One region of the Cycloclasticus sp. PY97N genome, then DNA from elsewhere that is predicted to be linked to it. Evidence: predicted binding sites of a transcription regulator. Region 1 holds the regulator's gene; each other region holds the start of a gene.
What was found. Region 1 encodes PhoB, which activates phosphate uptake and scavenging genes when phosphate is short. Its sites were predicted from a motif close to GNNTGTCATAAAACTGTCANAT; they were not measured.

Region 1 (7,492 bases):
GATCTAAGTCTGCATACACTGCCGCAGCTTCGAATGTTGCTGGCTCTGGCTTAACAAATATACCTTCGCGATTTTCAATAATAGCCATATCTAAACCATTCTTTTTAGCATCCGCGTAATCCACATAACCGATAGAAAACCCGTTATTTTTAATCGCCGTTGCAACTCCAAAGTTACCTTTGCCAGCAATCCGGTTTTTAGTCGGCCATGACACTACTTTCTTAGCACCCATTGTTTCGCGCCATTCTTGGTTCATTTTGCTCAAGTAGTAGGTAAAGGCAAAGGTTGTACCTGATTTATCACTACGGTGAACAAACAAAATATCTTCATTTGGTAAAGCAATACCTGAATTATCAGCCGCTATGATAGGATCATTCCACTTTGTAATTTTGCCTAACATAATGCCAGAAATAGCGGCTTCGCTTAGTTTCATACCGCTGACGCCCTCAACATTATATGCAAAAGTCACCGCACCAATAGCTGTTGGGAATTGAATCAAACTTGCTTTTGCTAAAGAACTTGATTTTAAAGGCTTGTCTGAGCCACCAAAATCAACGTGACGAGCACTCACTTCTTTAATACCCGAACCACTGCCTGTTGGTGTGTAATTGACTTGGTTTTTTGTTTCACCGTAATAAACTTTACTCCACGTTGTATACGCAGGGTAAGCAAAACTTGAGCCCGTGCCTTCAATTTTAGCTGCGTGAGCCGCTGTCCCAATCGTTAGGCTAAGCAGTCCTAGTGCCACTATCTTTTTCATTTTCATATTTTTTCCAATTTAGTTGAATATTTGGCAAAGCGTTTGCTCTACTCTGTGCATCATTTTAGGTTTGGTATGTGGCATTATAATGAACGCAATGTGACAGTTTGATGACAGCCTTATGGGTCTATTCTTTCAGCGGGAAATACACACTGAAAACAACTGCCTTCCCCTTCTTGACTATCGATAACCAGATGCGCCTCATGCCTTTCTAACTCATGTTTTACAATGGCTAACCCTAGGCCTGTCCCAGTTTTATTTTTTATATTATTTTCAGCTACCCGGTAGAAACGCTCTGTTAATCGAGATAAGTGTCTGGCGCCTATTCCTTGACCTGTATCTTTAACAAAAAGCTGCCCCTGACCTTGCTCATTGATTGCCCAGCCGACACGAATCTCACCATTTTCATCAGAGTAATTGATGGCATTACCAACCAAGTTTCTCAACACGGTTAATAAGGAACCTTTACTGCCCTTTAAATTAAGACTCGATGGAACATCAAACACCAATGATTGCTGATGCTCATTTGCCGCTGACTGAAATTCGGACTTAATTTGTTCACATACACTGCGCACATTAACCAAGCTATTGGCTGCCTCGACTTTACCCTCTTCTAGCCGACTTAGCGCTAATAGCTCTTCGATCATGGTTTGCATTTTAATCACTTGCTGATCAACTTTACGTAGCGAAGCACCCACTTGCACATTATCCTCAGCGGTTGAAGCCAACAACATTTCCACATAGCCCTTCATGACCGTTAGCGGCGTTCTTAACTCATGCGATGCATTCGACACAAAGTCTTTTCGCACTTGATTCGTGCGCTCAACCTTAGTGACATCTCGTATCAACAATAAACGTTCATCGTCACCATATGGCAATACCCTTATTTCAATCTTTTCTGCCGACCAGCTGGTGTCTATTACAGGCGCCTCGATCACAATGGCGTCATCGCTCTTGAGATTTTTAAGAAAGTGCGTAAACCGAGGATGCCTTACTAAATGATTAATCAGTTGCCCGGTATCTTCTTTTTTTAAAATAAGTAGCCGGGAGGCTTGCTTATTGAACCACTTAATCTCATTAGACAATGAAAGAATAACCACACCATCTGGAAAAACAGAAATTAACTTTTTAAACCGTTCCAGTTGGTATTTAACACTGTCTTTTTGTGCCAGCCCCTGCATCTTAGATTGATAGATGTCTTCCGAAATTTGACCAAACAAGCCATCTTCAAACGGCAGGTCATGATCACCAGACTTCTTAGACCACCTATATAAACGTTGTAACCGACGATATTGAAAGACAATGTAAGCCAATAAAAAAAGTGCCAACACCTCGACGGGGTAACCGACTAACACACCCAAAACACCAACTGTTAAAAACCACAATAGAAAGGTGTTTCGCTCATAGTTATGATTTATATTCACGCGCTTAAGTTCACCAATTTATAACCAAACCCTCTTACCGTTTGAACCAAGTCTGCACAACCCTGAGCATCTAATATCCGTCTTAAACGCCTAATGTGTACATCAACGGTACGATCTTCTACGTAGACATTATCGCCCCATACATTATCAAGCAGCTGATTGCGAGAGAACACTTTATTGGGGTTTGTAGCAAAGAAAGACAGCAATTTATACTCTGTCGGGCTCATCATCAGGTCCACCTTATTGATAGTGACTCGATGACTCGATGGGTCAATAAACAACGGACCAATTGATATCACCCCTGTTTCATTTTCTGTACTGGTTCGTCGTAAGACCGCTTTCATTCTGGCAATGAGCTCTTGCACAGAAAAAGGCTTGGTTACATAATCGTCTGCGCCTGTTTCCAAGCCCGATACTTTATCTTCTTCCGCGCTGCGTGCCGTCAACAGGATAATCGGGATACGTTTGTTTTCTTCTTGATTCTTTAAAAACTTGATCCAATCTGGCCCACTAATTCCGGGTAACATCCAATCTAACAAGATAATATCGGGCGTCGTATCTCGCAAAGACTCTTGCGCTCTCATTACATCTTTACACCACGTTACTTCAATATTATTCGTTTGAAGAGAAAGTTGTAGCATTTCGCCAATATCCTCATCGTCTTCAACCATCAATACATTCATTGTTTCCATAAAAAAGCCATTTAAGTAAGTGTTTACAGAATACCTAATATTTATGACAACACGGTGACAATTTACAAACTACTTCTAACTTGCTTCGGAGAAAACCCTGTCTCTAATTATTAAAAATAACAGTAACGCACTGAACCACCTTAAGGCGCCTGCGGTTTCTCGACCAGTAAACTTTTTATAATGCCCCGTTATATGAACGTCATACAACTGTCATATTATTGATTGATACTCCCCACCTATGACACATGATGAAAAACTACACTATCAATCGCTTTTAGATATATTAGCAACAGACTCACTGACTCCGCTCTTTCAGCCAATCATTTCGATGAAAGACAATAAAATTTATGGTTACGAAGGCTTAATTCGTGGCCCCTCTGATGGTCCGTTACACTCCCCCATCAACCTTTTTAACGCTGCGGCTAAATATGATCGGCTTGCCGAATTAGATTTACTTTGTCGAAAAGTAAGCATTCAACGGTTTGGCGAACTTAATTTAAATGCCCGGTTATTTATTAACACCATTCCTGAAATTCTCTTACAAAAAGATTATCAGCATGGCCACACATTAAAGTATATAAAAGACTCTAATTTAGATGCTAGCCAAGTGGTTATTGAACTGACTGAGCAATACCCTATTGAAGATTATGACCTGATGGCAAGTGCAACCAAATACTATCAAGATATGGGGTTTTCCATCGCCATCGACGATTTAGGTGCAGGCTATTCAGGCTTAAGAACCTGGTCTGAAATTAAACCCGACTTCGTAAAAATTGACCGTCACTTTTTAAATGACATTCATAACGATATCAACAAGCAAAAATTTGTACAGTCTATTGTAGATATTGCAAAAGGTGTTGACTGTAAAGTAATAGGTGAAGGTATCGAGCTACGCGGTGAGTACCTACAGGCTAATACGATGAATATTGATTATGCACAAGGTTTTTACTTTGCCCGCCCCAATTCCAAACCAACTGAGTTATTGGATTGCTCGTTATTTTCAAGCAGAAAAAATAACTTCAAACCTAAATTTAATATAGAGCGTTCAGATAATACCGCTGCAAAGCTACTTTTTTATGTCAAACCTATTTATACCCATACTAAGTTTTACGACATTGGTGAGCGCTTTCAATCATCACCTGAGCTAACAGCGCTTCCAGTCCTAAATGACGACGCTACTGTTGCAGGCGTTATCTGGCGTACTGAGTTTTTAACTATTTATGCTAGCCGCTATGGAAAAGAATTAAACAGTAAAAAAAATGCTTTATCTTTTTTAGACATTAAGGCGCTAAAGGTAGATATTACTTTATCACTCAATAAAATTAGTCAGCACATCACCAGTCAAAACAACCTCGCACAACATGATGATTTTCTTATTACCTCATCTAACCGCTACAAAGGCATGGGCAAACTTCTTCATTTATTGAAAGAAATAACCGAGATGCAAATCACCTTTGCCCGCCACATGAACCCTCTTAGCAACCTACCTGGCAATGTTCCTATCAGCCAACGAATTAATCACTCCATTGAAACTCAACAAGATATCGTTATTTGTTATTTTGACCTAGATAATTTTAAGCCGTATAACGATACCTATGGGTTTGGCGAGGGCGATAAAGTGCTCCGAAAAACTGCTAAGCTGCTGACAGATTCTGCAGATACAGACATTGACTTTGTAGGGCATGTTGGCGGCGATGACTTCATCATTATTTTTCAAAGCAGCGACTGGCAGCATCGATGCAACTCCACTTTAAATAACTTTAGCGCCCTAACGTCAGAGTTCTACTCTCAAGAACACCTTCTTAACGGAGGAATCTCTGCGTTAGATAGAAATTCTGAGCCGGTGTTTTATCCACTTTTATCAATCTCTATTGGAGCATTAAGGCCGCATGATTTCGGCTTTTTTAGGTCAGAAAATGATCTCGTCTCTATTGCTAGCAACGCAAAATCTGCAGCTAAAAAGATACCCGGCAATAGCCTTTATCAAATCAAGCCTTCAAAACAATTAAGCAACATGTCCGCCTAAATCATGAAAATGTTCTATGACAGGTAGCCACATTATGCTTGCCGACAAAAACACCCAATCTTGAAACTGTTGCCCAACTGGCGAACACCGATCAAACAGGTGCCGCCAGTTAGACTATGATTTAGTGGCCTTTTTAACCACCACTAAACAACATCTCAAAACCTCTTAGCGTTTCTTAAACACCAAAGCATCGTCTTGCACATCTATATCAACCACATCACCAGGCACAAACTTACCCGCCAATAAATCTTGTGCCAGTTCATTTTCTAAGCGTTGTTGTATCGCACGTTTTAAGGGTCTAGCACCATAAACAGGGTCAAAACCGGCTTCACCTAATTTATCCAACGCAGCTTCTGAAACAACCAACTCTATGTCCCTATCTTGTAAACGCTGACGTAAAATATCTACTTGAAGAGTGGTAATAGCACGAATTTGTGTGCGACCCAAGGGGTGAAACACCACAGACTCATCAATACGGTTAATAAATTCCGGTCTAAAGTGTTGCCCGACCACTTCCATCACCGCACTTTTCATCTCATTATAATTAGCCTCACCCGCTAGCTCCTGGATACGATCTGAACCTAAGTTCGAGGTCATCACGATGACTGTATTTCGAAAATCAACCGTGCGGCCTTGCCCGTCTGTTAAACGGCCATCATCCAAGACTTGTAACAAAATATTAAAGACATCCGCATGTGCTTTTTCAACTTCGTCCATCAAGATAACACTGTAGGGTTTACGTCGAACCGCTTCGGTTAAATAGCCCCCTTCTTCATAACCTACATACCCTGGAGGCGCACCAATTAATCTTGCAACCGAATGTTTTTCCATAAATTCAGACATATCAATTCGTACGATTGCTTCTTCAGTATCAAATAAAAACTCAGCTAATGCCTTGCATAACTCTGTTTTACCAACCCCTGTTGGGCCTAAAAATAAAAACGAACCATTAGGGCGATTAGGGTCTGACAGGCCTGCTCGTGAACGACGAATTGCATCGCTGACTGCTTTAACTGCTTCTTCTTGACCAATAACGCGATCACTTAAACCAGCTTCCATTTGCAATAGTTTTTCACGCTCGCCTTCAAGCATTTTGGAAACGGGAATACCCGTCCACTTAGACACAACCTCAGCAATTTCTTCTTCGGTGACTTTGTTTCTCAATAAGGTAAAGTCCTGTTCACCACTGCCTTCCTCAGCCTCTTGAATTGCTTTTTCTAATCGTGGAATTTCGCCATATTGCAACTCTGACATACGTGTTAAATCACCGGCACGCCGAGCCGTTTCCATTTCAAGCTTTACCTTTTCGAGCTCTTCTTTATGCTGGGCACTGCCTTGCATAGCAGCCTTCTCAGACTTCCAGACTTCTTCCAAATCAGCATACTCTTTATCCAACTGGTCAATTTCAGTTTCAAGTAACTGTAATCGTTTTATAGATGCATCATCGGTTTCTTTTTTTAACGCTTCGCGTTCAATTTTCAACTGAATTAAACGCCGCTCTAACCGGTCCATTGATTCAGGCTTGGAGTCCATTTCCATACGAATACGACTCGCTGACTCATCAATTAGGTCAATCGCCTTATCAGGTAATTGTCGATCAGTTATATAACGGTGAGACAATACCGCCGCTGAAACAATAGCTGGGTCGGTTATATCTACGCTATGGTGTACTTCGTATCGTTCTTTTAAACCTCGCAAAATAGCGATGGTATCTTCTACACTGGGCTCATCAACCAATACTTTTTGAAACCGTCGCTCTAATGCGGCATCTTTTTCAATATATTGACGGTATTCATCTAAGGTTGTCGCTCCTACACAATGTAAATCACCGCGTGCTAACGCTGGTTTAAGCATATTTCCGGCATCCATCGCACCGTCACCTTTCCCGGCACCAACCATCGTATGCAACTCATCGATAAACAAGATCACTTGCCCTTCTTGTTTTGACACATCGTTAAGCACTGCTTTTAGGCGCTCTTCAAATTCACCACGGAATTTTGCACCCGCGATAAGGGCGGCCATATCTAGCGACAACAAACGCTTAGATTTCAAATTTTCAGGCACCTCGCCATTAACAATACGTTGCGCTAGCCCTTCTACAATAGCGGTTTTACCTACTCCTGGCTCACCTATCAGCACAGGGTTATTTTTTGTCCGACGTTGCAACACTTGAATAGTGCGTCGAATTTCTTCGTCACGGCCAATCACAGGATCCAATTTTCCTTGCTCTGCACGTTCCGTCAGGTCAATACTGTATTTTTCCAGCGCCTGGCGGTTCTCTTCTGCATTTTGATCATTCACCGCTTCACCACCGCGTATATCATCTATCGCTTTTTCTAAAACACTTTTAGTCGCTCCCGCTTGTTGTAGCGCTTTGCCTGCTGACCCTTTGTCTTCAAGTGCCGCTAAAACAAATAACTCACTTGAAATGTAGGCATCCTGACGCTTTTGTGCCAACTGATCGGTAATATTAAGCAAACGCCCTAAATCATTAGACATTTGCACGTCACCGGCTGCACCTTCAACCGTTGCTATCCGATCAATTGTTTCGCCTAAAGATGAGCGTAGTTGATTTACATTGACGCCTGCC
Region 2 (7,492 bases), 460 kb from region 1:
GAGTCTGATCATCAGCAAAGCGTGATCGAGCAGTTGTTTTACCAAGTCAAAAAACATGAGCGCAACAATACGCTACTGGCATTATTTGAGCATTATCAACCTAAAACGGCGATTGTTTTCTGCCATACCAAAGCGCAGTGCAGTGAGATGGCTGAGTTTTTACGCGAGCATAATATTGAATCATTAGCGATACACGGCGACCTTGACCAGCGTGAGCGTGACCAAGTGCTTGTTCGCTTTGCTAATAATAGTTGCTCCGTACTGGTTGCAACCGATGTGGCTGCTCGTGGGCTCGATATTAAATCCATCGGCATGGTCATCAATTACGAACTGCCTCGCGATCCTGAAATTTACGTTCATCGTATCGGAAGAACCGGGCGTGCCGGCGAAACTGGGCTCGCCATGAGCTTATTTGCTGAACATGAGCAAGTGCGTGTAAAAGCAATTGAAGAATATCAACACAAACCTTGTTTAATAGACAGCCCTTTATCGTTGGACCGCAATAGTAGCTACAAGCTCTACCCGCCAATGGTTACCATTCAAATTGATGGCGGCCGTAAAGATAAAATTCGCCCCGGCGATATTTTAGGGGCACTAACCGGCGATGCTGGCTTAGAAGGCAAGCAAATCGGCAAAATAGATATTTTTGACCGCTCCAGTTATGTGGCGCTTGAACATGAGGCTGTGCGACAAGCACTGAACTACCTCGCCAATGGGAAAATTAAAGGCCGCCCGGCTAAAGCACGGAAGGTTCGCTAATTAAAACGGATGTCTACTCTTGTAGAGCGGTTAGTAGCATTAACCGCCTACATAACGTAAACGCTTTTTAGCTTTTAGTTTATGCATATCGGTCATGATCAGCCCATCTATACAGTGTCCAAAGTTCGCATCTACATTAAAATCAATGTAGCGAACACCGCCTTCATCACATAAATCGGCGTATTGCTTGTATAAGGTTGGTACGGTGACATTCATATGCGCTAAGTGTTCTTTCATGACTCTAAAGTCGTCACTTTGATTATTGCCGGTCAGCACATCTGCCACCTGCTTTTTTATTTCTGGCCTCATAATATAGGGCGTTCGAGAGGTGGCTAAGCAATCGGCATCAGGAAAGTAATGCTGATAGAACGTCACAATCAACGCTTTAGCTAGTTCAGGGTAAGCATCACTTAAGCTAACAGGGCCAAATAAGTAGCGTGTTGATGGGTACTTCCTAAGGTAGGCGCCAATGCCATACCATAAGTGGTCTAAGCTGCGTTTACCCCAATACTTAGGGCTGACAAAACTACGGCCAAGTTCTATACCCTGTTCAAAATAAGGAGCAACTTTCTGCATGTTATAGTCAAAAAGTTCTTGGCTATAAATGCCTCGACCCTTGTCTAAATCCATTAAGCGTTTTACTTCAGCGAGTCGATAAGAGCCTACAATTTCAAGTTCTTGCTCATCCCACAAAATAATATGGCGATAATGCTTATCATACCGATCAAGATCTCGGCTTTTGCCTGTGCCTTCACCGACACGCCGAAAAGTCATTTCCCTTAAGCGCCCAATTTCATTCATGACCGCAGAGTCCGGTCGATAATCAAATAAGTATATTTTCTTTTCATCGGCTGTTTCGCCCAGTAACTCACCCTCTTTTAACTCATTTTTCAGGGCCTTTCGATCACGCGGGTGAATAATGGTCTGTTCTGTTTCCAGCAGGCTCTTTTTTCCTTTACCTAGCAAGTAAGCATGGCGACGAACCAATCGCGCAATTTCTTTACGTTTTAATGGCAAACTATCTATAAAACGGTATGGGATGGGAGCGCCCACCTTGAAGCTTATCGTTTTCGAGTTTTTATTAAAAACCTCATGCGCTAACAACATGCTTGATAAAGGCTTGTAGAACATTGAACTGCTATAAAAAAGAGATGAGTTCCGCGCCTTAACGTAAATTGGCAAAATAGGAGCTTGGGTTTTCTTAGCAAAACTTAAGAATCCGCTCGACCATTTTCCGTCACGTACTCCGTTCGGTCTCATTCTTGACACTTCGCCTGCAGGAAAAATAATAACGGCTTCTTCATTATTTAAACTCTGCAAAATACGCGAAATACTACTCTTTTGCGTTGATTTTCTTAAATTATCAACGGGTAATAATAGACTGTCTAGCGCCTTAAACTCCATTAACATGTCATTAACCACTATTTTTACATCGCGGCGCACCTCACCAACAAGCTTTAACAGCGATAATCCATCGAGCGCACCCAGTGGGTGATTAGCAACAATAATTACGCGGCCACTGGCGGGGATATTAGCCCTGTCACTGTGTGATGCTGAGTAACTAAAGTTAAAAAATGCAAATACTTGATCAATAAAATCAAACCCCTCGTCATCTTGATGATCTTCTAGGAATTGATTCACTTCATTTTCATGCATCAGTTTTTTTAAAAAACCAACCGTTGGTTTTTTAAGCCATGAGCCACGTTGCTCAAAATTTGGGAATTTTTGCTCTATTGTTTGCTCAATATTTAGCATACTACTTAATCGTCCGTTATTTTTTTACTAAAATTTTCGAGGGCTAGCCAGCAAAAATGTGCTTATAAAGCATTAGCGATGGCATCAAACCTTGATCCGTTTTCATGAAGTTTTCCTAGTTCATATCACTATTTAGTTTTTAATTTATCGTTAGAATAATCTTTGTTTATGAACGTTTTATAACAATTGCTTGACGCTTTAATGAATGCTGCAAATGCACACTCTCTGCTATAATGTTCGATTGAATGTTTCCATTATGTTAATGCTCCTTATATAACTGTCTGCAAATCCCTATGTTTCAACTTATCCTTTCTCGTTCTCAAAGCCTAAAAAGTGATCTTCTTTCTGGCCTTACCGTTGCACTAGCTCTAGTACCCGAAGCCGTTGCCTTTGCTTTCGTAGCAGGGGTTGAACCCTTAGTCGGTTTATATGCTGCTTTTATGGTCGGTTTAATTACCGCGGCTATTGGCGGCCGTCCGGGAATGATTTCTGGCGCAACCGGCGCACTGGCTGTTGTTATGGTGAGCTTGGTGGCAACTCATGGGGTTGAATATCTATTTGCAACCGTTGTCTTAATGGGTGTTTTACAAGTGCTGGCTGGAGTTTTTCGCTTAGGAAAATTCATTCGCTTAGTGCCACACCCTGTGATGTTAGGCTTCGTGAATGGTTTAGCGATTGTTATTTTTATGGCTCAGCTGCAACAATTTCAATTCCTTGATCCGGTCACCGGCGAGCTTGCTTGGCTACAAGGTGAGCAGATGACATTAATGTTAGGCATGGTGGCGCTGACCATGGCCATTATCTATTTCTTACCCAAATTAACGAAGGCCATTCCATCATCATTGGCTGCGATCTTAACCATCGTTGCCATTTCTATTGGCTTAGATATGGACTTACGTACCGTTCAAGATGTGCTTGTCGATATGACTGGCGATCCGGTGGCGACTATTGCTGGCGGCTTACCGCAATTCCATTTCCCTAGCGTGCCGCTAAATCTTGAAACGCTGAAAATTATTTTCCCTTATGCGCTGATTCTTGCTGCCATTGGTTTAATTGAGTCTTTATTAACCTTAACTCTGATTGATGAAATAACCGAAACGCGTGGCCGTGGAAATAAAGAATGCATTGGTCAAGGCGTTGCCAATGTGGCTACCGGTTTTTTTGGTGGAATGGGTGGCTGCGCGATGATTGGTCAAAGCATGATCAACATTAATTCTGGTGGTCGCGGACGCGCTTCGGGGATTTCCGCTGCGTTATTCTTACTTGCCTTTATTTTAGTTGGCTCATCACTGATTGAAATGATCCCCGTTGCTGCCTTAGTCGGCGTGATGTTTATGGTGGTACTGGGTACATTTGAATGGGCCAGCTTCCGCTTATTGGGCCGCATCCCAACTTCCGATACACTTGTCGGTATTACTGTTGCGGTTGTTACCGTGCTAACTGATTTAGCCATTGCGGTTGTCGTAGGTGTCTTAATGTCTACCTTAGTGTTTGCTTGGAAACATGCTAAAAACATGCACTTTGAGATTGAAGAAAAAGATGGCGTTAAAATTTATAAGCCAACTGGTCCGCTATTTTTTGCCTCCATCCATAACTTTCGTGACCAGTTTGACCCTTATAACGACCCACAAGAAGTGATTGTTGATTTTGCACGTTCACGCGTCTCCGATCATTCGGGCATTGAAGCCATTGATGCCTTGGCAGAACGATACATGAAGCAAGGCAAAACACTGCATTTACGTCATTTAAGCCCAGAGTGCATCAAATTATTACACAAGGCTAGAAAGCTAATTGAAGTTAACGTGATTGAAGACCCAAAATATTCAATTGCTGATGATGAACTAGGCTAACAATGTTAGCCTGCCTTACATAGAGGCTTGAACGCATTTAATAATGCCGTATTCATACTCTTCATCCAAGGCCTCATAGATAGGTTTAATGCGGCCTTTTGACTCATCTTCCAAAGACTCTATAGTCATGATGATTTCTTGATATTCACTGTCGTCTAAATCGAGTACCTCTTTGACATCCAGTAGCCCTACTTCAATTGCATCGGCTAAATGTCCATATACCGTGTTTTCTTTCATATCGCGCTGTGTTGCAATCGCCTTTATATCTAAACCCTCTTGATACAACATGAGCGTCTCATTAACCGTTGCGCTAAGCCGATTATTCAATAATTCTGCTAACGGGTACTTTGCAATTTCTGCCAAAAAAACCTGGCCATAACGCTTTATTTTTTGATCACCCACGCCACTGATATACCGCATATCGCCAATCTCAACCGGGCGCTTTTTAATCATTTCCATTAAGGTTGCATCATGAAAAATGACATAGGGCGGCACACCACTGTCTTCCGCTAGTTGCGTTCTCAAAGCTCGTAAAGCGTCCCATAACGGCTCGTCTTGTGGGCGAACAGGGCTTTTCTTCTTTTTTTCTGTTGTCAGCTTTTCTTCTTTTGTTTGCTTTCTTAGCGCCAGTTTTTGTTCACCGCGTAACACTGGTCGGCATTTTTCTGTCAGTGTTAGCGAGCCATGGCTTTCTGCTTCAACATTAATAAAGCCAAGCGCTATCAACTGCCTAAAAATAGTTCGCCATTCCATCGTTGAGAATTCTTTACCAATGCCAAAGGTACTTAACTGCTCGTGCTGGTTTTGCCGGATACGGTCATCAGCCTTGCCCATTAAGACATCAATAATATAATTAACGCCAAAGCGTTGCCCTGTACGATAAATGCTCGATAAAATCTTTTGCGCCGCTTCAGAACCATCCCATTTTTCAGGCGGTGTTGTGCAATTATCACAGGCACCACATGGCTGTTCTAACCGCTCATCAAAGTAGCCTAGCAAGGCTTGCCGCCGACAAGCAATCAGCTCGCAAAGCCCCAGCATAGATTCTAATTTATTATGCTCAACACGTTTATGCGCCTCATCGGCATTGGAGTTTTGCATAAATTGTCGCAGCGTCAATACATCTTGCAAGCCATACGCCATCCATGCATTTGCAGGCTCGCCATCACGGCCTGCACGACCGGTTTCTTGATAATACGCCTCAATACTTTTTGGTAAACTTAAGTGCGCTACAAAACGTACATCCGGCTTATCTATGCCCATACCAAAGGCGATTGTAGCGACAATAATCACCCCTTCATCGCGTAAAAAACGCTGTTGGTTTTTTTGCCTAAGCTCTTGCGATAAGCCCGCGTGATAAGGCAATGCGATACGCCCTTGTTCTGTTAACCATTCGGCAGTCGCTTCTACTTTCTTGCGTGATAGGCAATACACAATGCCTGCATCTTGCGCATGATTTTCCTGTATAAAGCGCCACAACCGTAATTTCGGGTTATTACCTTCAGAAATAGCATAGTGAATATTCGGCCGATCAAAACTATTGATGAATACCCGCGCCCCTTCAAGTTGTAATTGCGCAATAATTTCATCGCGCGTACGTTGATCAGCTGTGGCGGTTAATGCAATACGCGGCACTTGTGGAAAACGCTCATGCAGCACACGTAACTTTTGATATTCTGGCCTAAAGTCATGCCCCCATTGCGATACACAATGCGCCTCATCAATCGCAAACAAGGCAATATGGCAGCGCTCCAACAACGACAGCATAATAGGGTTCAACAACCTTTCTGGCGCTACATACAATAAATCTAAAGCGCCATTTAATAATTGCGCCTCCACTTCTCGCGCCTCAGCGACATCGAGTGTTGAGTTTAAATAGGCTGCTTTAATACCCAGTTGATTAAGCGCATCCACCTGATCCTGCATCAGCGCAATCAATGGCGATACAATAATCGCAGTGCCATCACGCAATAAGGCTGGAATTTGGTAGCACAGCGACTTACCACCGCCTGTGGGCATCAGCACAAAGGCATCGCGCCCTTGCTCTAACTCATGAATAATTTCACCTTGTGGCTCACGAAAAGCGTCGTAACCAAACGTTGACTGTAAAATAGATTGCGCGCGATTCATCAATACAAGGGCTAATAAAAAATATAATTATCGCATAAACAAGCCTATCCGCAGCTAAACGAATCGGCTCACAACCAATAACATTAGCCATACAAGAACCAGCGTAGGCCACGTTTAAGCATCGCACTCGGGCTTTAGGTATAATGCCAGCTTTCCCATCTGTACGACCCAAAACATGTTGAAGTTAAGCAACGTATCGCTCCGCCGAGGAACTAAAGTATTATTCGAGAATGTTTCCTTCACGCTGCACTCAGGACAACGCGTTGGTATTAGTGGTGCCAATGGCTGCGGTAAGTCTAGTTTATTTGCGATGGTGTTAGATAGCCTCCACCCCGATAGCGGTGATTTTTCTATTCAATCGGGCTTTGTGATTGCCCACGTTGCCCAAGAGTTAGCCGCCACTGAGCAAGCCGCTATTGAGTTTGTGATCGATGGCGATAAAGAACTCCGCGATATTCAGCAAAAAATAGCCCATGCAGAAGAGCAACACGACGGCCACCGTGCTGCCGAACTGTATGCTGAACTAGAAACTATTCAAGGCTACACTGCCAACTCGCGGGCAGCGATTTTAATGAACGGACTGGGTTTTAAGGCCACCGATTTAAACAACCCTGTTACCAGCTTTTCTGGTGGCTGGCGCGTACGTTTAAACCTTGCAAAGGCACTCATGTGCCGCTCCGATCTGCTGCTGTTGGATGAACCAACCAATCACTTAGACTTAGATGCAGTTATTTGGCTACAAGAGTGGCTACAAAGTTATGCTGGAACCTTATTACTTATTTCTCACGATAGGGACTTTTTAGACGCTGTTGTCGGCAATATTCTACATATTGAGCAACAAAGTGCGATGCTCTATAGCGGCAATTATTCTCAATTTGAACGCGCTAGGGCTGAACGCTTGGCCCAGCAACAGTCTAATTTTGAACGCCAACAAAAAGAACGTGCACACATTCAAAGTTATGTTGATCGTTTTAAAGCAAAAGCAACTAAAGCGAAGC
Region 3 (7,492 bases), 1.0 Mb from region 1:
TTGACAGTCGTGGCCTGCAAAATAGCAAAGTCATCGTTTTCTAATACAGTTTTATGAGCAATTATTTTATTGTTTTGCTGCGTTTTTAAAAGAGTGGTTTTGATATTGGGTGATGTTTGGCAGCCCACTAATAAGGAGGCGCCGCAGCTACTTGCTAAGGCGAAGCTGCTGGATTTTTTAATAAAAGATCGCCTATCCATTTAAGGTGCTCCCTAGTTTAATAATGTGTACAGTTTGCCTTATCTATTTGATAGCTTAGTTTCTTTGTAGCGCAGCGATGCGTTCTTCAAGCGGTGGGTGAGACATAAAGAGTTTTTTGACTTGTCCACCATTAATACCAAAAGCGGCTAATTCTTCTGGCATATCAGTTGGCTCATGACTACGCTGTAGGGCTTTTAATGCGTTAATCATTTTTTGTTTACCGGCTAAATTGGCGCCGCCTTTATCGGCATGAAACTCACGATAGCGCGAGAACCACATAACTAGCATGGAGGCTAAAAAGGATAACACGACCTGAGCTAACATTTGGGTCACAAAATAACCAATGCCATGCCCACGTTCATTTTTAAGAATGACCCTATCCACAATATGACCAATGACAGAGGCAAAGAAATATACAAAAGTATTCACCACACCTTGCATCAATGCCATCGTGATCATATCACCATTGGCAACATGGCTGACTTCATGCCCAAGCACGGCTTCTACTTCATCTCTGTTCATTGCATTAAGTAAGCCAGTACTCACGGCCACTAAAGCATCATTCTTATTCATCCCAGTTGCAAAGGCATTGGGTGTAGGGTTATTAAAAATACCGACTTCTGGCATACCAATGCCTGCTTTTTCCGCCTGTTTTGAGACCACAGAAACAAGCCATTGCTCTGTTGAATTTTTAGGCTGATCAATAACCTGAACACCCATGGAACGTTTTGCCATGGATTTTGACATGGCCAAGGAAATGACCGAACCGGTCATGCCAACGATCAGAGAGATAATTAATAAAGCATTCAGGTCTAAATCGACCCCATTTGCCTGCAAAGTACCTGATAAACCAAATAGGCTAAATACCAAGCTGATAACGACCATAATGGCTACATTAGTGGCTAAAAATAAAGCAATTCGAGTCATGTTAAAAATGTCCTTAAACAATATAAAAAGTATTTGGGGGTGAATTTTGTAAATTCAAGTTTAGGTATTTTAAGCTAAATATCTTACTCGACGTTTGCTTGTCTCAATAATCTAAATACCCTATTTTTGATACCTAATGCTTAAACGGTTAAGCGTTTTTGTTTAAGGACAGAGAAGGTTAGTTTGATTACTTGAACGTTCGATTCTAGTTAGGAAAAAGACAGCGTTGCAAAAAAATATAAAACATTAAAGTGAAAGAGGGTGAATAGGCCAGCTAAGTAACGTGCAGAATAAATTTTGCTATTAAACTAGTCAGTTAAACAATTTGGCAAGACAGGGTGTAGCCTAGGTTTGCCATAACACTGGACTCTTTGTTTAAGTCAGCCATGGTCACGTCTTGTTCAAGAAAGAACTGTTTATCAATGCTTAGCATCATTTCGCGCCCATCAACCTGAAGCGATAATAAATCGATAACTAAGGGCTGGCGGCTATTATTTAAAATAACAGCTAAGCGAAATAGGCGAATTAACCGCGTTAACATTTTATGGCTGATAATTCGAATGTCGGGAAGCCGTCTTCGTCTAAACCGTTTTCTAGCCCCAATGACGATGGTTGAAAGCAGAAGCTGTTCGTCTTGGTTATAGCCCGCAAGGTCACTGTTAGCCAAAATATAAGCTGAATGTTGCTGAAAGTCAGTCACATTAATTTGCTGGCCAACCTCATATAAATAAGCGGCCTCAAGTAATAGAGTCTTAAGTTTCGTTGAGGTTAGACTCCAGCTTTTTGAAGTTTGGTGCCAAAATAGCTCGCAAGTTTCTGCTATTTGTTGGGCCTGCCTACGGTCAACGTTGTAAAGACGTTGTAAATGTTGGCGAGTACGCAGTCGTGTATCTCCTTGTTTATTTTGTTGCTCCATTTCAAACAAGACGCCCTCGCGCAAGGCAGCAGAGCAGAATGTCAAAGCAGTTAGGTTTAGGCTCTTCATAAGGGCAATCATAATGGCTAAGCCAGCAGGTAAAACCATGGCTCTAGCTTCGTCAATACCAACTAATGAGAGCTTAGAGACACCGTCTATTTGGCATAATAAATGTTGTAATTTGAGTAAGGTATTTAATTCTAGACGGTCGGTTGTTTCGCTGACTAAACCGATCGCCTTAAAAAGGGCTTTGGCGGTGCCTGATGTTGCAAAGGCCTTATTTGGGTGACTTGTCCTAAAATGATGGGAACACTGCTCAAGCTTTTGCAGTGCGGATACCTCGGCCCGTTTAAATGATTTTTGATTCACGCCTTTACTGAAGTAACGTTCTGTAAAGCTGATGCAGCCCATGTTTTTGCTGTCTCTATATTGAGTATCAGTGCCTTCACCCAGCACTATTTCAGTACTGCCACCACCTATATCAACCACCAAACATGAGTCTTTGATTTCTTCGCTACGAACGACCCCTTGGTAGATTAATCTGGCCTCTTCAGAGCCTGAAATTATTTCAATAGGAAAGCCCAATGAGTACTCAGCCAGTGAGAGAAAAGCATTACGGTTAACAGCTTCTCGCAAGGTATGAGTGGCCACGACACGACATTTTTTAATTTGATGTGTTTTTATTGTAGCGCTCATTTCTTTAAGACTGCTTGCTGCTCTTAGCATCGCCTCGTAACTTAATTCATTAGCCTTATTTAACCCCGCTCGTAAGCGTACTCGATGTTTTACCTTATGCAGAGGTTCAAGCTTACCGGCATTTAAGCGAGCAATAATTAAGTGAAAACTATTAGAGCCTAAATCTAAGGCAGCAATTAATTCTGATTGGGTATCGGCGTTAAGGCTAGTCATTTCTTGTTAGACTCAAGGTCTTTTAGATAGTTATACACCGATATTTGAGAGCGAATTTTTCGCTTATTGCCTCGTGGCAAATATTTGTTATGTTGTTTCTTATCTATAATTCTGGCCTTTGTCTTATCAGACCATTGGAGGTTAAAGATATGGATAATTTGTTGCTGAATGGCAGGGTCATAAATAGGGCAGCCAACCTCTACACGCCGCTCTATATTACGCGTCATCCAGTCTGCCGAACTAATGGTAACGCGAGGGTCTCCATTATTATGAAAAATCGTAAATCGTGTATGTTCTAAAAATCGGTCGACAATAGAAATAACTTCAATATTGTCACTAAGCCCTACAACCCCAGGAGCTAAACTGCACATTCCCCTCAAGACGATTTTAATTTTCACACCGGCACTACTGGCCTCGTACAACTTATCAATAACTTGCTTATCATCAATGTTATTCATTTTAATAAGAATTTCAGCCTTATGCCCTTTTTTGGCCATCTTTATTTCATTCTCAATCGATTTATTAATCCAATCTCTTGTGCCGATAGGGGAAACAATTAAATGTTTAAAAGTGGTTTTTTTATAACTGTGCGCAATAAAGTCAAAAACAAGCGCAACTTCCTTGGTAATCGCTTGTTTGTTGGTAAATAAACTAAAGTCGGTGTAAACCTTAGCTGTTTTTTCGTGAAAGTTACCGGTGCCAACGTGAGCGTAATAGGTTTGTTTTTTATGTTCATGTCGGCCAATTAAACATAATTTAGTGTGGCACTTTAGTGAGGGTAAGCCAAAGTGAACCTTAACACCCGACTCGGTTAAGATACGCGCCCATTCCATGTTGGCTTGTTCATCAAAACGTGCGTGTAACTCAATAACAGCAAAAACTTCTTTGCCATTTCTAACCGCATTGATCAGTGACTTGATAAGCCTACTGTTGTTGGCTACACGGTAGAGGCAAATTTTTATTTCAAATACATTTGGATCAAAAGCTGCCTGACGTATCAATTCGGTAAAGTGATCAAACTTGTGATAAGGGTAACAAAGCAAAATGTCTTGCTGCTTTATTGCATCAAAAGGGCAGGCGTGACGGGAAAATTGCCTAGAAACCAAAGGCGTTAACGGAGGGTTTTCAAGGTGTTTACGCCCCACATTAGGGAAGTCAATAAAGTCTCGGAAATTATGATAACGACCACCTGGCACCACACTATCATGACGTGTAATGCCAAGTTTAGATTTCAGCATGTCGATAGCATGATCTGGCATGGCTCGTTCGTACACAAATCTCACAGGCTTAGCATGTAGGCGCTGCTTTAAACCGATAGATAATTTTTCTAAAACCGATAAATCAATATCATCGGTTAGACCGAAATCAGCATCTCCCGTTACCTTCATAGCGTAAACATTGCAGACCTTGTAATTAAAATAGGCGGAAAAAATATTGTTTATGCAATAGCGAATAATATTGTCGGACATAATAATATCTCGTCGTCGTTTACCTTTTTCACGTGGTAATTCAATAAAACGAGGAGAGTCTGTGGTTGGTATCGCAATGGCTGCATACTGTATGTTTTTACCACCCAGCATTTCACAAATTAAATAGCTGAGGTCATCTTTTAATAAGGCCGCTAAATTAGTGTTTTTATTGATAATAATAGGCTCAATAAAACCTTGTAGGTGATTGGTAAAGTATTTTTGTAGCCAGCTTCCTTGCTCGGGGCTCAGTTGATCTTCATTAATTAAGAAAATGTTTTTATGCGCGAGCCCTTTCAATACCTCATGGTAAGTGACATCAAATTCTTCTTGTAGCTTTAAGACCTTTTTTTGTATATCACGTAACAAGTTTTTGGTCGGTGTTTGTTCATCAAGGTCTTTCTCAATAAGAACCCGACGCTTAACATTGGCAACGCGCACCCTAAAAAACTCATCTAGGTTGTTTGAAAAAATACCTAAAAACCGGACTCTTTCTATAATAGGTGTGGATTTATCAGCCGCTTCTTGTAGCACGCGCTCGTTAAAGGACAGCCAGCTGAGTTCTTTCGCAATATATTTCGCCTCTAATTTTTTGATCACCTAACCCACCTAAGCTGTTTACTAAAACTTTATTATGTAGAGGCAAGATGACAGGTTCGTGACAGTGTCTAATCCTTTGATTTTATGGGGCGAAATTTTCCTGTTCCACGGAAAGGGCTGAGATAGGTATTTGTGCCTCGCGTCTGCATATTGTCATCGTTCTGACACTTCGTTGTCATCATCATTGGTTACATTCACTGCAAATTCTAAGGATGAATGCCATGCTGAATACCACACGAATATCTCGTTTAGATTATTGCTTCAAAATTGTTTTGGAGCAGTCTCGTATTTGTGATTTAAAAGTTTGTAATAAGCAAAACCTGATCTATCTCTTGTTAATGTTAGTCATTTCATTCGGCCTCTTCAGCGGTGAAGAAACCCCCATAGTTGCTGGACAGCAAATTGGCTTAAGTGGCTATGAAATTCACGCAACGCCCAAGATGATAGCGGGTGTTAAAGATAATGCATCTGGCCTAACCTATAACAGTAATACGAATACATTATTTGCTGTTGTTAATAACCCAGAAACGCTACTGGAGCTGACAAAAGACGGTGAGCTAATTCGTCGTATTGATTTAATTGGCTTCGAAGACACAGAAGGGGTGATGTATCTCGGCGGCGAACGATATGCCGTGGTTGAAGAGCGAAAAAGAACCTTGGTAATGTTCGATATTAATGCGCAAACAAAGGTTGTTAATAGGGCGGGCTTAAAGAGCCTTCAGTTGGCCATAACATCAGGTAAAAACAAAGGATTTGAAGGGTTAACTTATAACCAAGACAGTGGGGATTTATTTATCATTAACGAGAAAACACCTCGTCAACTGATAAAGCTGTCGGGTTTTGTTGAATCATCTGATATTGCTATTTCAACGCCGTTTTCTTTAGAAAAAACCTCTTTTGGCGGTGATGATTACTCAGGGGTGCATTATGACGATCAAACAGGCCACCTAATACTCTTAAGTGACGAATCTCGTCAAATGGTTGAAGTCAATAAAGAAGGGATTGAAATCAGCCGATTGGGCTTGAGTAGAGGGAATGCTGGTTTGCATGATGATGTACCGCAGGCTGAAGGTATAACAATGGACAAAGACGGTGATATTTATGTCATCAGCGAGCCTAACTTCTTTTATCGTCTCAAGAGTAAAAATCGCTTGTTAAAAGTCGCGTCAAAAAATGACTAATTGAGTTAAATCAAACTGGCTACCCCATCTATACCATGGCTTCGGTATTTAACTGGGCAAGGTTTACCGGCAACGGTTATGTGCTGGTTAGCCTTGGTGTTCTTGTTATCTTTCAACTGTTTTTTACCTATCAAGAACCGATACAGGACCTGTTGGGTACAGCTGCAAGCAATTTTGCTAAAACTTGTGTTAGGCATAACAATCACGAACTTAAACTAGCGCCTTCTTTAAGTTGTAGGTCAGCCTCTTTTTATACGCACTACTTTCATAATTTCTAAATCAATGCCAGCAACAGTTTCTTCTGTTGGGTAATACGTCATGTTTACTCGGGCGCCTTTTAAGCTCTGGTATTGACCTTTGCGCTTGAATTTAAAGGGCACAGTGCAACCTTCTACCATCAACGTGTGTAAAACCCAGTCGCCTTGAGGGCGTTGAACATGTGACATAACCTTCATTAATTCTGAGTGAGTAAGGCTGGGGTGTTTTTCAATTAGTTTTTGGGGGTCTGATTGCATGTTTTTTAATGATTAATTTAACCAATAACCGTTAAAGAACTTATTGGTTCTTTGTTAAGAGTGGGCGCTAGCTAGACTGACCCCATAATTCACTCTATTTTGATATTCACGTTCTTTTAGGGTACTAGGAATAACTGCATTTATAAGGTACAAGTTATCAAAATAATGGTTAAGATACGACAACTAAACGAACAAGGAAAAGATGATGAGTAACTCAATTTACGATATAGCGCTAACTAAAATTGACGGTAACGAATCAACCCTCTCTGACTACCAGGGAAAGGTTATGCTGATTGTTAATGTGGCTTCTAAATGCGGCTTAACCCCTCAATATGAAGGTTTAGAGGCGCTTTATCAAGCGTATCAAGACAAAGGCTTGGTGGTATTGGGTTTGCCTTGTAATGATTTTGCAGGGCAAGAACCGGGCAGTGATGCTGAAATACAAGCATTTTGTTCAACAAACTATGCCGTCAATTTTCCGCTGTACAGTAAAGTAAACATAAATAGCAGCCCAAGACACCCGCTATACGAATGGCTTATTAATGCCCAGCCAACAAGCAAACAGCTAGAAGGTGGTCAGTTAATGAGCCGACTGGCAGAAAAGGGTTTATCGCCAGCGGTAGAAAGCGATGTCAGTTGGAATTTTGAAAAATTTCTAGTGGCGCGTGATGGTTCAATTAAGGGCCGGTTTGCGCCTGATATAAAGCCTGATGATGCAAGCCTTATTAACGCGATTGAGGAAGCGTTGAGCGCTTAAGAGTTTGCAGGGCTAGTCTC

Region 2: a site for PhoB is predicted at 2,681-2,702, ahead of CPC19_RS02110 (lysophospholipid acyltransferase family protein). Genes of this name have one in related genera too.
Region 3: a site for PhoB is predicted at 5,168-5,189, ahead of ppk1 (polyphosphate kinase 1). Genes of this name have one in related genera too.

What each region holds. Positions count from the first base shown of each region.
Region 1 is NZ_CP023664.1:2,380,006-2,387,497, forward strand. Features, by position in the region: gene pstS (phosphate ABC transporter substrate-binding protein PstS) at 1-766, opposite strand, end outside; gene phoR (phosphate regulon sensor histidine kinase PhoR) at 880-2,184, opposite strand; gene phoB (phosphate regulon transcriptional regulator PhoB) at 2,181-2,876, opposite strand; gene CPC19_RS11600 (GGDEF domain-containing protein) at 3,115-4,902, shown strand; gene clpB (ATP-dependent chaperone ClpB) at 5,068-7,492, opposite strand, start outside.
Region 2 is NZ_CP023664.1:413,780-421,271, reverse strand. Features, by position in the region: gene dbpA (ATP-dependent RNA helicase DbpA) at 1-759, shown strand, start outside; gene CPC19_RS02110 (lysophospholipid acyltransferase family protein) at 799-2,514, opposite strand; gene CPC19_RS02105 (SulP family inorganic anion transporter) at 2,808-4,364, shown strand; gene recQ (DNA helicase RecQ) at 4,380-6,494, opposite strand; gene CPC19_RS02095 (ATP-binding cassette domain-containing protein) at 6,670-7,492, shown strand, end outside.
Region 3 is NZ_CP023664.1:961,734-969,225, forward strand. Features, by position in the region: gene CPC19_RS04825 (ubiquinol-cytochrome c reductase iron-sulfur subunit) at 1-200, opposite strand, end outside; gene htpX (protease HtpX) at 256-1,128, opposite strand; gene CPC19_RS04835 (Ppx/GppA phosphatase) at 1,445-2,953, opposite strand; gene ppk1 (polyphosphate kinase 1) at 2,950-5,019, opposite strand; gene CPC19_RS04845 (SdiA-regulated domain-containing protein) at 5,241-6,200, shown strand; gene CPC19_RS04850 (hypothetical protein) at 6,440-6,715, opposite strand; gene CPC19_RS04855 (glutathione peroxidase) at 6,918-7,472, shown strand.